Regions from separate parts of the Nonomuraea sp. NPDC004702 genome, predicted to be linked through region 4. Evidence: riboswitches for the same ligand, from Rfam matches in the RefSeq annotation. Region 4 holds a riboswitch; each other region holds the start of a gene.

Region 1 (3,757 bases), on a different contig from region 4:
GGCAAGGGACCGGCCACCAGCCTGCACCCGGTCCACGGCCGGGACCAGGTCGCGGCGGTGTTCATGTCCGTCGCCGCGACGCTGACCCCGGGCGCGGTGGACCTGCGCTACCGGCGGGTGGCCGGCGACCCGTGCGCGCTCGTCTTCTCCGGTGACGGGCCGCTGGCCGTGGTCGTCGTCGATCTCACGCCCGAGGGCGACCGGATCGCCGCCGTCTACTCCGTCACCAACCCCGACAAGCTCACCGGCATCCGCTGAGCCGCCGGTCCGCGGCTAGTTCATCGAGATGTGCACGTGGTCGTAGTGGTTCTCGGTGATGCTGCCGCGGTCGGACATCGCGCGCCAGCCCGAGCCCTGGTTGATGCGCTGCTTCCAGATCACGTACTTGACGCCCAGCTTGGCCTTGTTCTTCAGCGCCCAGTCGGCCAGCCGGTCGCCGAGGGCGTTGTTGACGGCGCTCGGCATGGTGCCGCCCGTGCTCATCATGAAGTCGCAGGCCCGGCCGAGCGGGTGCTCGCCGCTGGAGCCGGACCGGAAGCAGCCCACCTCGTACGGCAGCGAGAAGTTCTTCTGCACCTGCGCGCGCATCAGCCGGGTGCGCGGCGTGATGTTGTCCGAGCCGGCCGGCAGCTCGGGCGCCCAGCTCCCGTCGGACTTCTTGCCCGGCCCGAACGGCACCAGGTCCTGGAGCTTCTTCTTGATGTCGTCGATGACGTCCTGGGCGTCGTCGCGCTGCTCGGCCACCTCCGCCGTGCCCGCCTTCAGCTCCGTCGCGAGCGCGGCGGCGGCCGTGGCGGCCTTCTTCTGGTCGTCGCGGGCCTTGGCCACGCTGTCCACGACCGCCTGCTGCTCGGCGGTGAGCTGTTCGAGCACGGCCGCGCCGCCGCCGTCCGGGGTCATCATGAACGCCGGCAGGGAGGTGTCGCCGTTCTGGTAGCGCAGCCGGGCGATCTCGGCGACCCGCTGCTCGGCCGTGGCCAGCGCCTGCTCGGCGGCGGCGAGCCGCTGCTGGGCCGCGGTGGCGGCCTGCTGGGCCTTGGCCAGCTCGACCCGCTTGAGGTTGTACGCCTCGATGAGCTTGTCGACCTTGCGGTTGAGCTCCTTGAGCTGGGCCCGCAGCTGCGCCTCGGACGGCTTGGGCGCGGCCGCCACGGCGGCTGCCCCGGAGACCGAGGCCGCGGCCGGATGGACGAGCAGGGCGGTGGCGGTGATGAGACCGACGGCAAGACTCGCGGGGGACGAAGCCGCCACGTGGTTGTTCCTCTCCCTCTGCCGGCCGGGTTAGCTGACGGGTTCGGGCACGGGAGCAGTCCCTACCACTTGCGCGGATTCACCCCGGATGCGATGGGTCCCCGGCTCCCGGGCAACACGCCCGGGATTAGGCGTACAACGACCGTTATGGCCGATGTCTAACGGGATATTAGTGGTAGATCACGAGTCATGCGACTTTAATGAGAAACCAATTAGTGATCAATTCGTGATCGCAACATGCGTGCCGCCTCCTCCGGCAGCACGTCGTTGACGAAGGCCCCCATGGCCGACTCCGAGCCCGCCAGGTACTTCAGCTTCCCGGGCGCCCGCCTGATGCTGAACAGCTCCAGGTGCAGGTAGGCCAGCTCACGGCCGTACCGCACCGGCGCCTGGTGCCAGGCCGAGATGTACGGCATCGCGACCCCGAACAGCGCGTCGAGCGCCCGCAGCACCGAGGTGTACAGCGGCGCGAACGCGGCCCGCTCCTCCTCCGACAGCGCCGCCAGGTCGGGCACCTGCCGGTGCGGATACACGTGCACCTCGAACGGCCAGCGCGCGGCGGCCGGCACGAACGCCGTCCAGAGCTCGTTGGCGGCCACCACCCGCGTGCCGGCGGCCTGCTCGGCGGCCAGCACGTCGGCGAACAGGTTGCCACCCGTGTGCCGAGAGGCGGCCCCCAGCTGGAGCTTGGTGCGCGGGGTCACGTAGGGATAGGCGTAGATCTGCCCGTGCGGGTGGGGGAGCGTGATGCCGATCTCCTCGCCCCGGTTCTCGAAGCAGAACACCTGCTCGACGCCCTCGATGCCGGACAGCTCGGCCGTGCGGTCGGCCCACGCCTCCATGACCAGCCTGACCTGGGCGTTGGAGAGCCTGGAGAAGGAGGAGGAGTGGTCGGAGGTGAAGCACACCACCTCACACCGCCCGACACCCGGCCGCACCTCACTCAGGCCGCCGACATCCCCGTAAGTCCCAAAATTTCCGGAGAAAGAGGGGAAGCGGTTCTCGAACACCACCACGTCATAGTCATGGGCCGGGATCTCCGACGCCCGCGTGGCGGACGACGGGCACAACGGGCACTCGTCGGCCGGCGGCAGGAACGTCCGCGTCTGCCGGTGGCCGGCGATCGCGATCCACTCCTCGGTCAGCGGGTCGTAGCGCAGCTCGGAGGCCACCGGCCGCGGATCGAGCGGCCGCCGGTCGATCGCGCTCCGGTCGGCGTCGTCGCGCCGGTCGAAGTAGATCAGCTCTCGGCCGTCTGCCAGGTGGGTGATGGTGCGCTTCAAGGCGTGCCCTCCGCGATGATCAGTTCTCCGGCCCGTTCGGCCAGCTCGGTGCGTGCTTCCTCGGGCAGCCCCGCGTCGCTGATGACCACGTCGGCCTCGGTCAGCTCGGCGATCGTGCTGATGCCGACCGTGTTCCACTTGGTGTGGTCGGCGGGGACCACCAGGCGGTGCGCCGCGGCCACCAGCTCCCTGTCGGTCTCGGACTCCAGCAGGTTGGGCGTGGTGAACCCGGCGCGCAGGCTCATGCCGTGCACCCCGAGGAAGAGCGTGTCCACGTGCAGGCGGCGGATGGCCGCCACCGCCACGGGGCCGACGAGCGCGTCGGAGGGCGTGCGCACGCCGCCGGTCAGCACGACCGTGCGGTCGGCGCGCGGGTTGCGGTGGAAGACGTCGGCGACGGGGATCGAGTTGGTGATCACGGTCAGCTCGGGCACCGCGACGAGGTGGTGGGCCAGCGCCCATGTGGTGGTGCCGGCGGAGAGGGCCACGGCGGTTCCCGGCCGGACGAGGGTGGCCGCGTGCCGCGCGATGGCCTCCTTCTCCTGCTGCTGGCGGGCGGACTTGGCGGTGAAGCCGGGCTCCTCGGTCGAGCCGGGGCCGAGGGCCGTCGCGCCGCCGTGGACCTTCTCCAGCAGCCCGCGCTCGGCCAGCACCTCAAGGTCGCGGCGTATCGTCATGTCGGAGACGCCGAGCTCGCGCACGAGGTCGGCCACCCGGACGCCGCCGCTGCTGCGTACGCGTTCGAGGATCGTCTGCTGACGCTGCTGTGCGAGCACGCCCACCCCTTCCAACAGATTCCACCAAATTATGACACGAGATTGTTGAGGAATGTTAGGTCACGGCGTATCGCTTGTGCGGCCCGCGGGCAGGGGAGACCTTGAAGGTCACGATCCCGACCGCTGGAGGTGAGCCCATGGCGAAGCGTGCACGCAAGGGCAGGGGGCGCAAGAAGAAGAAGGCGAACCACAGGAAGCGCCCGAACGCGAACTGAACACGGGTGGCCGCGGATCTCGCGGCCACCCGTGTCATCTCAGCCGGGCAGCTCGGTGAGCGCCTGGTCGAGGCGCTCCTGCGGAAGCGAGTAGTCCTCCAGTTCGCCGGCCAGATGGCGGTCGTAGGCGGCCAGGTCGAAGTGGCCGTGCCCGCACAGCGCGGTGAGGATCACCTTCTCCTCGCCGCTCTCCTTGCAGCGCAGCGCCTCGGCGATGGTCTCGGCCAGCGCG
Region 2 (3,757 bases), on a different contig from region 4:
ACGACCCCGCCCATCGGCTGTGGGCGCCGGAGCTGGGCGGCGGGGCGCTGCTCGACCTGGGGATCTACCCGTTCGGGCTGGCCCAGCTGCTGCTCGGCATGCCCGCGGAGCTGCGGATGGCCGGCTCGCTGGCGCCCAGCGGGGTCGACGCCGAGGCCGGCGGGCTGCTGCTGTACCCCGACGGGCGGCGGGCCCTGGTGGACGTGTCGCTGCTGGCGCATCACGCCAACGACGCGAGCGTGGTGGGCACGTCGATGCGGGCCGACATCCTGGCGCCGTTCTGGGCGCCGCGGCGGGTGCTGCTGTCGGGGCCGTCGATGGAGACGGAGGAGCTGGTGCTCGACCCGGCCGACAACGGGTACGCGGGCGAGCTGCGCGAGGTGCGCGCGGCCACGATCGAGGGCCGCACGGAGAGCGAGATCATGCCGCTTGACGAATCCCTTGCCATGATGGGGCTTCTGGCCGAAGCACGGGCCCAACTCTCCTAGCTGGACCTTTAGCCACTTGCCTGGCTCTTGCCCGATGTATTACCTTGTGGGGCATCTCGCGGCAGACGTCCGGTTTGTCCGGCTTTGTCCAACCATCGCAAGACATTTCACAGGATCGTCCTGTGACCGCTGAATCCGCCTCCGGGCGGAACCGGGGACCCACGTCCTTTGGGGTGAATCGGCACTTCGGTGCCGTAGGGCAGCTTCCACGTCCGAACCCGTCAGCTAACCCGGTAAGCGGCATGGAAGCAAGGAGTCAATGCCCTCGATGGCCACGCACCGTCCCATCCGTGCCCCGAAGATCACCTACGCCCACGCCGCGCTCGGCGCGGCCATCCTCGCCTCCGCCATCGGCGCCCACGCCACCGCCGCCGCCGCCGACAGCGCCGGCCCGGCCGCCGCGGCCGGCCACTCGGCCGTCGCGCCGCAGGCCGCCGCCCAGACCCGCAAGGCGGAGGAGACCCAGGTCAACGTCACCGCCCAGCAGGTCCTGGCGATGGCCAAGGCCCAGGTCGGCACCTCCGAGAACGCCTACGGCGGCGGCACCAAGTTCCAGAAGTGGTACGCCGACTCCAAGCGCGCGGCCGAGACCATCGCCCGCGACGGCGGCACCCGCGCCATGTACCTGAACGCCCCCTGGTGCTCGATCTTCGTCTCCTGGGTCGGCGAGCAGACCGGCGCCCGCCCGCAGGTCGGCTGGGACGCCTGGACCGTGGCCCACGCCAAGTGGTTCGCCGCCAACGACCGCTGGGGCGCCGAGGCCAGGCCCGGCGCGGTGGTCTTCTTCTCCTGGGGCGGCAGCAAGAGCCTGGACGCCATCCAGCACGTCGGCTTCGTCGTCAAGGACAACGGCGACGGCACGATCTCCACGATCGAGGGCAACACCGGCAACGGCAAGGTCGAGGAGCGCGTCCGTCCGAAGTCGCAGGTCGTCGGCTACGGATACCCGCAGTACGCGAGCTGACCTCCGCCCGCTCCGAGCGCGCGTCCCGCACGAGGGACGCGCGCTCGCCGCGTCTCAGGGCCGGACCGCCGCCAGCGAGTAGAGGATCGGCAGGTGCGAGTCCCCGAACGGGAACCGGTACCGGCCGTCCGCGCCCTCGGGCAGCAGGCCGCGCGGGTCGAGGTCGGTCTCGACGTGCTCGCCCAGCTCGGCCACCGTGAACCCGGCCCGCGCCGCCGCCGTGACGATCTCGCCCACCGAGTACGGGTACTCGACCGCCTCGTGGGTCCCGGTCACCACCGCGGCGTCGGCGTACGTGCCGGTCACCGTCTCCCGGTGGGCCTGGCCGCCGCCGTAGGGCCAGTCGGCCACCAGCGGGTCGAGCGAGGCCACCGTCTGGTAGGCCGGATGCAGGTCGACCAGCACCAGACGCCCGCCCGGCCGCAGCGCCATGGCCGCGCCGCGCATCCAGGCGTCCAGGTCGCCGATCCAGCACAACACGCCGTACGTGGCCACCGCCACGTCGAAGCCGCCGGCCAGCTCCGCCGGCAGCCGCTGCGTGTCGGCCTCCACGAACGTGGCCGCCAGCCCTGCCCTGGCCGCCAGCTCGCGGGCGCGGGCGACCGCCACCGGGGAGAAGTCGACGCCGGTCACCCGCGCTCCGAGACGTGCCCAGCTCAGCGTGTCCAGGCCGAAGTGGCACTGCAGGTGGAGCAGGTCCCGGCCGGTGACGTCGCCGGCCAGTCGGCGTTCGAGCGGGTAGAGGGTCTGCCGGCCGGCGAGGAAGGCGTCGACGTCGTAGAACCGGTCGGCCGAGGTGGAGCCGTGGACGCGGGCGCGCTCGTCCCACAGGGCCCGGTTGGGCACGGGGGCGTCTGATGCGGGTTGGGGCATGGGGCGAGGATGGCACATCGGCCACCCCGCCGCACGACCGGTACGGTGCCCTGGAAGCGGACGGTCCGCCCGCGTGTCGATCCGGCCGGCGCCCGTTCGACGCTTCGGCGAGGCCGGCTCCGCCCCAGGGGCCGCGGACGGAAGGGACGGCAGGATGAAATTCATGATCGTCGGCAAGGCCAACGAGGAGACCGAGGCCGGGGCGCTGCCCAGCCAGGAGCTCGTCGACAACATGCACGCCTACAACGAGGCGCTGGCCAAGGCCGGGGTGCTGCTGGCCGCCGAAGGGCTCTACCCGAGCTCGCAGGGCGCGCAGATCGCCTACAGCGGCGGCCGGGCCACGGTGATCGACGGCCCGTTCGCCGAGGCCAAGGAGCTGATCGCGGGGTTCTGGCTGATCCAGGTGAAGTCCAGGGAGGAGGCTCTGGAATGGGCGATGCGCGTGCCCGTCCCCGAGGGCTATGACGGGATCGGCCTGGACGTGTGGCGGGTGTACGACGCCTCCGACGCGCCCGACGCGGCCTCGTCCGACCCGGCGGAGGTCGAGCGGGAGAGGGCCATGCGCCGGCGTCTGGGCGGGCGGGAGAGCTGACCTCGGCTTGCGGACCCCGGACGGTGCTGGTGTCATGAGCCGGTGATGGCTTCCGACACCCACCGGGCGATCGAGGCGGTCTGGCGGATCGAGGCGCCCCGGCTCATCGCCGGCCTGGCCGGGCTGGTCCGCGACGTCGGCCTGGCCGAGGAGCTGGCCCAGGACGCGCTGGTCGCGGCCCTGGAGCAGTGGCCGGAATCGGGCGTGCCACGCAACCCGGGCGCCTGGCTGATGACGGTGTCCAAGCGCCGCGCCGTCGACCTGATCCGCAGGAACGAGCGGATGTCCCGCAACCTGGCCGAGCTGGGCCACCGGCTGGAGACCGCCGCTGAGCCGCCCGAGCCCGACGAGATCGAGGACGACCTGCTGCGGCTGGTCTTCACCGCCTGCCATCCGGCGCTGTCGATGGAGGCGCGGGTGGCCCTGACGCTGCGGGTGCTCGGCGGCCTGAGCACCGACGAGATCGCCCGCGCGTTCCTGGTGCCCGAAGCGACCGCCGCCCAGCGGATCGTGCGGGCCAAGCGCACCCTGGCCGACCGGAAGGTCCCGTTCGAGGTGCCGCAGGGCGCGGAGCTGGCCGGACGCCTGTCGTCCGTGCTGGAGGTCATCTACCTGATCTTCAACGAGGGGTACTCGGCGACCGCGGGCGACGACTGGATGCGGCCCGGCCTGTGCGAGGACGCGCTGCGGCTGGGCCGGGTCCTTGCGGGGCTGATGCCCGCCGAGCCGGAGGTGCACGGGCTGGTCGCGCTCATGGAGATCCAGGCGTCCAGGGCGGCGGCCCGGGTGGGGCCGTCCGGGGAGCCGGTGCTGCTGCTGGAACAGGACCGCACCCGGTGG
Region 3 (3,757 bases), on a different contig from region 4:
CGGTGAGGCCGGTGTCGTTGTACGTGGTGCCCGTGACGGTGGTGACCAGGGTGCCGCCGCGGTAGACCTCGTAGCCGGTCACGGCCACGTTGTCGGTGGAGGCGTTCCAGGCCAGGGCCACGCTCGTGTCCGTGACGCCGGTCGAGCGCAGGTTGCCCGGCACGGACGGCGCGGTCGTGTCGCTGCCGCCGCCACCGGAGACCTTCCACAGCGCCGCCACGTTCGGCGGCTCCCAGCCGGGCTGGGAGGTGTGCGCCTGGAGACAGACGTAGTCGACGCCGTTGTAGGTGACGACCGTGCCCGCCGTGTAGGCGGTCCACGGGGCCCAGGCCGCCGCGTACGCCACCGTGCTGGCGGAGGCGAGCGCCGGGGCGGCCACGGCCGCGGTGAGGGGCAGGGCCAACGCCGCCATTCCCGCCAGGACCTTGCTCAGAATGGTGTGTTTCATGTCGCTCCGACATCCGTTGGGGGGTGTGTGGGGAGTGGGATGGGAGACTTCTGGGGAAACTATTAGGAAAGTTTCCTTTAAGTTGTGAATCGACGGTAGCTTCTGCCTGGGGGAGCGTCAATACGTATCGGTCAGGTGTCCGTAATCGTGCCGGTCAGACCCCGGACGCGCCCGTTCACGAGGGGATAACGGTTCAGGAACGGGGGCTGACGGCGGGGTGAGCCGTGGCTCAGCATTGGAGCGTGGCAGGAATCTCCGCCTGGCGGCGGAAGCCCACGCGACGCGGGCCCTACGTGGTCCGCGCGGTCGCGGAGTTACGGTCCTGGCCGTCGCTGAACGTCAGCGGCACCGGTCAGCAGGTCACCTTCGCCGTACACGGAACCGAGATCCTGCGCCTGGCCGGCCGGGACGAGATCCACGTACGGCTCACCGCCCCCGCCATCGGCCGCCTGGAGCCGTACCTGCGGGCGTGCGACCAGGTCCATGCCTGCCGCGACCGCGCCTGGGTCGCCGTACAGGTCGACGCCGAGCCCGATCTGGAATTGTTGCTGGCGCTCACGAGTGTGGCGATAAAGGCGCACGTGGCGTGAAGCGATTCGGTGCGTAGCGTTTCTCCCACGCAGCGTCGAATGCATTGCCTCCATTTGCCTGGGAATTACTCGCCGGGTAGCTTGGTTGTACACAGCCGAACGGGGAGTCGTCCCAGGTAGGGATGGCATTGCCTGGGAATTACCCAAGCGGGACCCGTGTTGTACAGAGTCGATGCGGAAATCCCCGCATCCGGGCGTCGCACATATACCTTCAGGCCCTTTCCCGGGCCCGGGAAGACGATGCGTCAGCCCTTTGCCTGACCAAGAGACCGCTGAATCCGCCTGTGCGCGGAACCGGGGACCCATGTGTCCAATGGGGTGAATCGGCACCGTGGTGCCGTAGGGCAGCTTCCCGCCCGAACCCGTCAGCTAACCCGGCAAGCGGCACGGAAGCTCAAGGAGTAACACCCTCATGGCCAAGCACCGTCTTCACCGTGCCTACAAGCTCGACCTCGCCAAGATCGCTCTCGGCGCGACCGCCGTCGCCGGCGTGCTCGGCACGCACGCGGCAGTGAACGCCGACACCACCCACGCCACCGCCCACACCGCCACCCAGACCGCCAAGGTCGCCGGCGTGGCCGCCCAGCCGCTCGTCGCGCAGCACCGCGCCGCCGACGAGAGCGCCAAGGGCAAGGTCAACGTCACCGCCGCCCAGGTGCTGGCCACCGCCCGCGCCCAGGTCGGCACCTCCGAGGACGCCAACGGCGGCGGCACCAAGTTCCAGAAGTGGTACGCCGACTCGCAGCGCGCCGCCGAGACCGCCGCGCGTGACGGCGGCAACCGCGCCATGTACCTGAACGCCCCCTGGTGCTCGATGTTCGTCTCCTGGGTCGGCGAGCAGACCGGCGCCCGCCCGCAGGTCGGCTGGGACGCCTACACCGTGACCCACGCCAAGTGGTTCGCCGCCAACGACCGCTGGGGCACCGAGGCCAAGCCGGGCGCCGTCGTCTTCTTCTCCTGGAGCGGCAGCAAGAGCCTGAACGACATCCAGCACGTCGGCTTCGTCGTCAAGGACAACGGCGACGGCACGATCTCCACGATCGAGGGCAACACCGGCAACGGCAAGGTCGAGCAGCGTGTCCGCCCGACCTCCCAGGTCGTCGGCTACGGCTACCCGTCGTACGCCGCCTGATCCTGCCGAGCGAAGAGCGCACTCCCCGCGGGGAGTGCGCTCTTTCGCGTTTCAGGGCCGCCGGTGCCGGTGGATCAGGACCGCCGCGGCCTGCCCGGCCGAGCGGGCCGCGCCCGGCTCCTCCGAGATCATCGCGGTGACCGTGGCGCCGTCGATCAGGGTGAGCAGCTGCTCGGCGAGCAGGCCGGGGTCCCCGGCTCCGGCCTCCTCGGCGAGCGAGCGCAGGTAGGCGCGCAGGCGCTCCTTGTGCTCGCGCACCGCCGTGCGGACGACGGCCGAACCGGCGCCCAGCTCGGCGAAGGCGTTGGCGAACCCGCAGCCGCGGAAGTCGTCCTCGGTGAACCAGTGCTCCAGCCACGCGAAGACCGCCGGGATGCGGTCGCCGGCCTCGGCCACGTACGCGGTGAGCGAGGCCATCCAGCGTTCGTCGCGCCGCCGCAGATAGGCCACGACCAGCGCCTCCTTCGACGGGAAACACTGGTAGAGGCGTTTCAGCGAGACGCCGGAGGCGGCCCGGATCTCGTCCATGCCGACCGCCTGCACGCCGCGGCGGTAGAACAGGTCGCCCGCGGCGTCCAGCAGCCGCTGCTCGTGATCCATGACACCCCTCCAGGTGCTTGCCGCGGAGAACGGTCGTTCTCTACGCTAGCGCACAACCCGGGAGAACGCCCGTTCTCTCGATCGGAGAGGACAGCCCATGACCCGCCCGCCCGTCCCGCCGTTCACCGAGGAGACCGCCCGGATCAAGGTCCAGGCCGCCGAGGACGCCTGGAACACCCGCGACCCCGAGCGCGTCGCGCTCGCGTACACCGAGGACTCCGTGTGGCGCAACCGCGGCGAGTTCGTCACCGGCCGCGCCGAGATCGCGGAGTTCCTGCGCCGCAAGTGGGCCCGCGAGCTGGACTACGCCCTGCGCAAAGAGCTGTGGGCGGTCACCGGCGACCGCATCGCCGTGCGCTTCCAGTACGAGTCCCGCGACGCCGCCGGCCAGTGGTGGCGCAGCTACGGCAACGAGCAGTGGGAGTTCGACGCCTCGGGGCTGATGCGCCGCCGGGAGGCCAGCATCAACGATGTCGCCATCACCGAGGAGGAACGCCGCATCTTCGGCTCCCGCCCGCTGTCCGAGCACGGCGTGGACGTCCTGGGCATCCGCCACGCGGAGATCGCCGGGGTAAGGTCGGAAGGCCGATCGTAGGAGGTCTGACATGGCGGTCTTGCTGCTGGGCACCCTCGACACCAAGGGGGAGGAGTACGCCCTCGTCCGCGACCTGATCATCCGGGCCGGCCAGGGCGTCGTCCTCATGGACACCGGCGTCATGGGCGCCCCGGCGCTGGCCGCCGACGTCCCCGCCGAGGCCGTCGCGCGGGCCGCGGGCACCGGCCTCGACCGGCTCAGGAGCGCCGGCGACCGCGGCGCCGCGCTCGCGGCCATGGCGGCCGGGGCCACCGCCCTGGCCAAGGACCTGCACGCCCGCGGCGAGCTGAGCGGCGTGCTCGCGCTCGGCGGCAGCGGCGGCTCCTCCATCGCCGCCGCCGTCATGCGGGCGCTGCCCGTCGGCCTGCCCAAGCTGCTCGTCTCGACCATGG
Region 4 (3,757 bases):
GGCGCGGACGACGTCATCGACCACACCAAGGAGGACTTCGCGGCCTCGGGCCGGCGCTTCGACCTGCTGCTCGACGTGGCGGGCGGCCGCCGGCTGGCGGACTGTCGCCGCGTGCTGACCAGGAAGGGCACGTACGTGCTGGTCGGCGGGCCGGCCGGCCGCTGGGTGCAGCCGGCCGGCCACATGTTCGCCGCGCTCGCGTCGGGGCCCTTCGTCCCGCAGCGGATCGTCAGGGCGGACGTCGTCCGCTGCGGGAGCAACAGGGCGAACCTGCTGACGCTGACCGGGCTGATCGAGCAGGGCGCGGTCACCCCGGTCATCGACCGGACCTTCCCCTTCGGCGAGCTCCCGGCGGCCGTCCGCTACCAGGAGGAGGGGCACGCCCCGGGGAAGGTCGTCGTCACAGGGTCGCGGTGAGCATGGCCGGGGCGGGGGCCTTCTGGAGCTGCTTGTAGTCGGCCCAGCGCTTGACGCCCTTGGGGTCGGGGCGTACCGCGCCGACGAAGGCCTGCCTGCGCCACTGCGACAGGCGTTCCTCCTTCACCACGTCGCCGGTGTGGGGGGAGTGGACCATGTAGCCGGGCTTGGAGATCATGCCGACGTGGCCGAGGCCGCTGAAGAACACCAGGTCGCCTGGCTTGAGATCCTTCCAGGCGATCTTCCTGGAGAAGGCGCCGTACTGCTCCGCGGCGGTTCTGGGGAGCTCGATGCCGGCGTCCTCGTAGGCCCGGAGCATGAGGCCCGAGCAGTCGTAGCCCCGTTCGCTGGCGCCGCCCCACACGTACGGGGTGCCGCGCTTGTCCATGGCGTATTCGAGGGCGACCTTCCAGGCCGGTTTCGGCGCGTGCCGTTCCTGGACCTGTTTCACCTGGGGGCCGGTGAGGGTGATGGAGGGGGTGGGGGCGGCCGGAGCGGCCGGAGCGGCGGGAGCCGCGGGGGCGGCAGGCACGAGACCTGCTGCGCCCGCTGCCACCGCCACAAGGATGGCGATGCTAGACAGGGGACTGTCCTTCCACGTGGCCGACCGGGTTAGCTGACGGGCTCGGGCCTGGAAGTAGCCCTACGGCGGCTCCTCGGGGGGAGGCGCAGCCGATTCGCCCCGGGGGGAAAGGTGGGTCCCCGGCTCCACGCAGCGGCTGCGCGGATTAGGCTCGTCGGACTCTAACGAAACGGTCAAAAGGTCGCAATCCCCCCAAAACGGATTGTCCGGTTGTTGAGATGATGTGTTCGTCAGCCGAGACGAGCCGGTAAGGTACCGCCCATGGAGTCGCGTAACATCCGCCTGGCCGTCATCCCCGGGGATGGCATCGGCGCCGAGGTCGTAGCCGAAGGGCTCAAGGTCCTGGAGGCCGTGGGCACGAAGATCGAGCCCACCCACTACGACCTGGGCGCAGCCCGCTACCACCGCACGGGCGAGACCTTGCCCGACGCGGTGCTCGAAGAGCTGCGCGGCTACGACGCGATCCTGCTCGGCGCCGTGGGCGACCCCAGCGTGCCGCCCGGCATCCTGGAGCGCGACCTGCTGCTCAAGCTCCGGTTCGAGTTCGACCACTACGTCAACCTGCGGCCGGTCAAGCTGTTCCCCGGCGTCGAGACCGCGCTGGCCGGCGCCACCGCCGAGCACATCGACATGGTCGTCGTCCGCGAGGGCACCGAGGGCCTCTACGCGGGCACCGGCGGCGTCATGCGCCGCGGCACGCCGCACGAGATCGCCACCCAGGAGTCGCTGAACACCGCCCACGGCGTCGAGCGCGTCGTGCGGTACGCCTTCCAGAAGGCTCAGTCGCGGCCCCGCAAGAAGCTCACGCTCGTCCACAAGACGAACGTGCTCACCTTCGCCGGCGACCTCTGGCAGCGCACGGTCAACCGCGTGGCCGCGGAGTTCCCCGACGTCACCACCGACTACAGCCACATCGACGCGGCCTCGATGTTCTTCGTCACCCAGCCCGAGCGCTTCGACGTGATCGTCACCGACAACCTGTTCGGCGACATCATCACCGACCTCGGCGCCGCGATCGCCGGCGGCATCGGCCTGGCGGCCAGCGGCAACATCAACCCCGAGCGCACCTCGCCGAGCATGTTCGAGCCGGTGCACGGCAGCGCGCCCGACATCGCCGGTCAGGGCAAGGCCGACCCGACCGCCACCATCCTGTCCGTGGGCATGCTCCTCGACCACCTCGGCCTGCACGCCGAGGCCGCCAAGGTCGAGCAGGCCGTGGCCGCCGACATCGCCGAGCGGGTGACCGGCCGCGCCGGCCGCACGACCAGCGAGATCGGCGACGACATCGCCGCGCGAGTAGCCGGCTAGGACCGCCTAGCCCCGCACGCGCCTGGCGGTCCGGACACGGACTGCCAGGCGCTTTTTCGCGTTCGCCGGATCTAACCACCCCAACTGCCTCTTGCTATCCCAAATCGCGAGACACTAGGAAGTACGAATACTGCTCGCGGGCAGTAGCTAACAGAATCAGCTTTCGAAGTCGCAGATTCGTAGAGAGAAGGACCTCCGTCATGACCATCGCTCAGAAGCTCAGCTTCGACGTGCAGCATTCCGACCACGCTCGCACCGCGGCCGAGCGGGAGCAGGTACTGGCGAACCCCGGGTTCGGGCAGGTCTTCACCGACCACATGATCTCGATCGACTACACCGACGGCGAGGGCTGGCACGACGCCCGGCTCATGCCGTACGGGCCGCTCTCGCTCGACCCCGCGACCTCGGTCTTCCACTATGCGCAGGAGCTGTTCGAGGGCCTGAAGGCGTACCGGCAGATCTCCGGCTCGATCGCGACCTTCCGGCCGTACGCGAACGCCGCCCGCTTCAACCGCTCGGCCGAGCGCATGGCCATGCCCGAACTGCCGGAGGAGGCGTTCGTGGAGTCGCTGGAGCTGCTGGTCTCGGCCGACAAGGAGTGGGTGCCGACCACCGAGGGCCACAGCCTCTACCTGCGCCCGTTCATGTTCGCCACGCAGGCCGGGCTCGGCGTCAACTACCCGTCGAAGACCTACAAGTACATGGTGATCGCCTCGCCGGCGGCCTCGTACTTCAGCGGCGGCATCAAGCCCGTCTCGGTCTGGCTGTCCACCGAGTACACGCGCGCCGCGCCCGGCGGCACCGGCTTCGCCAAGTGCGGCGGCAACTACGCCGCCGCCTTCGTCGCCCAGCGCCAGGCCGTCGACAACGGCTGCGACCAGGTCGTCTGGCTCGACGCCCACAAGCACGAGTACGTCGAGGAGATGGGCGGGATGAACCTGTTCTTCGTCTTCGGCAACAAGCTCGTCACCCCGGCGCTCACCGGCACCCTGCTGCCCGGCATCACCCGGGAGTCGATCCTGGAGATGGCCGGCGACCTCGGCCTGGAGGCCGAGGAGCGGCTGGTCTCGGTGGACGAGTGGGAGTCCGCCTGCGCCTCCGGCGAGCTGACCGAGGTGTTCGCCTGCGGCACCGCCGCCGTGGTGACGCCGGTGGGCTCGGTCAGGGGCGACGACCGCGCCTGGACCATCGCCGACGGCACCCCCGGCCCGGTGACGATGCGGGTGCGCGAGGAGCTCGTCGGCATCCAGTACGGCGCCCGTCCCGACACCCGCAACTGGATCCACAAGATCGGCTAGAGCCGCGCGGACGGCCGGCGTCTCAGGCGCCGGCCTCCGTCAGGGCCGCGGTGTCGACGTGGAGGTTCCACGGGTCGGGCAGGAACACCGGCTCGCCCAGGGAGACGACGTTCTCGCTGCGGTAGCGCGGCCCGCCCGGCCCGCCGAACAG

The links. A riboswitch is a leader RNA that binds a small molecule or an ion and turns the genes downstream of it on or off. The one in region 4 is predicted to bind cyclic di-AMP.
Region 1: it holds a riboswitch for cyclic di-AMP, as region 4 does, so the genes downstream of both, ACWEJ6_RS31875 (coiled-coil domain-containing protein) here and ACWEJ6_RS01555 (C40 family peptidase) in region 4, are expected to answer to the same signal.
Region 2: it holds a riboswitch for cyclic di-AMP, as region 4 does, so the genes downstream of both, ACWEJ6_RS33700 (CHAP domain-containing protein) here and ACWEJ6_RS01555 (C40 family peptidase) in region 4, are expected to answer to the same signal.
Region 3: it holds a riboswitch for cyclic di-AMP, as region 4 does, so the genes downstream of both, ACWEJ6_RS07845 (CHAP domain-containing protein) here and ACWEJ6_RS01555 (C40 family peptidase) in region 4, are expected to answer to the same signal.

The regions. Positions count from the first base shown of each region.
Region 1 is NZ_JBSGCE010000031.1:6,069-9,825, reverse strand. Features, by position in the region: gene sigJ (RNA polymerase sigma factor SigJ) at 1-258, shown strand, start outside; gene ACWEJ6_RS31875 (coiled-coil domain-containing protein) at 274-1,251, opposite strand; cyclic di-AMP (ydaO/yuaA leader) riboswitch at 1,257-1,395, opposite strand; gene galT (galactose-1-phosphate uridylyltransferase) at 1,464-2,534, opposite strand; gene ACWEJ6_RS31865 (DeoR/GlpR family DNA-binding transcription regulator) at 2,531-3,310, opposite strand; gene ACWEJ6_RS31860 (50S ribosomal protein bL37) at 3,448-3,525, shown strand; gene ACWEJ6_RS31855 (TrpB-like pyridoxal phosphate-dependent enzyme) at 3,565-3,757, opposite strand, start outside.
Region 2 is NZ_JBSGCE010000034.1:29,158-32,914, reverse strand. Features, by position in the region: gene ACWEJ6_RS33705 (Gfo/Idh/MocA family protein) at 1-488, shown strand, start outside; cyclic di-AMP (ydaO/yuaA leader) riboswitch at 606-743, shown strand; gene ACWEJ6_RS33700 (CHAP domain-containing protein) at 757-1,452, shown strand; gene ACWEJ6_RS33695 (class I SAM-dependent methyltransferase) at 1,507-2,325, opposite strand; gene ACWEJ6_RS33690 (YciI family protein) at 2,480-2,917, shown strand; gene ACWEJ6_RS33685 (RNA polymerase sigma factor) at 2,963-3,757, shown strand, end outside.
Region 3 is NZ_JBSGCE010000004.1:189,384-193,140, reverse strand. Features, by position in the region: gene ACWEJ6_RS07855 (glycosyl hydrolase family 18 protein) at 1-448, opposite strand, end outside; gene ACWEJ6_RS07850 (luciferase domain-containing protein) at 691-1,038, shown strand; cyclic di-AMP (ydaO/yuaA leader) riboswitch at 1,299-1,436, shown strand; gene ACWEJ6_RS07845 (CHAP domain-containing protein) at 1,451-2,170, shown strand; gene ACWEJ6_RS07840 (TetR/AcrR family transcriptional regulator) at 2,222-2,770, opposite strand; gene ACWEJ6_RS07835 (nuclear transport factor 2 family protein) at 2,868-3,365, shown strand; gene ACWEJ6_RS07830 (Tm-1-like ATP-binding domain-containing protein) at 3,376-3,757, shown strand, end outside.
Region 4 is NZ_JBSGCE010000001.1:310,159-313,915, reverse strand. Features, by position in the region: gene ACWEJ6_RS01560 (NAD(P)-dependent alcohol dehydrogenase) at 1-417, shown strand, start outside; gene ACWEJ6_RS01555 (C40 family peptidase) at 401-949, opposite strand; cyclic di-AMP (ydaO/yuaA leader) riboswitch at 1,004-1,162, opposite strand; gene ACWEJ6_RS01550 (3-isopropylmalate dehydrogenase) at 1,262-2,308, shown strand; gene ACWEJ6_RS01545 (branched-chain amino acid aminotransferase) at 2,509-3,606, shown strand; gene ACWEJ6_RS01540 (Uma2 family endonuclease) at 3,629-3,757, opposite strand, start outside.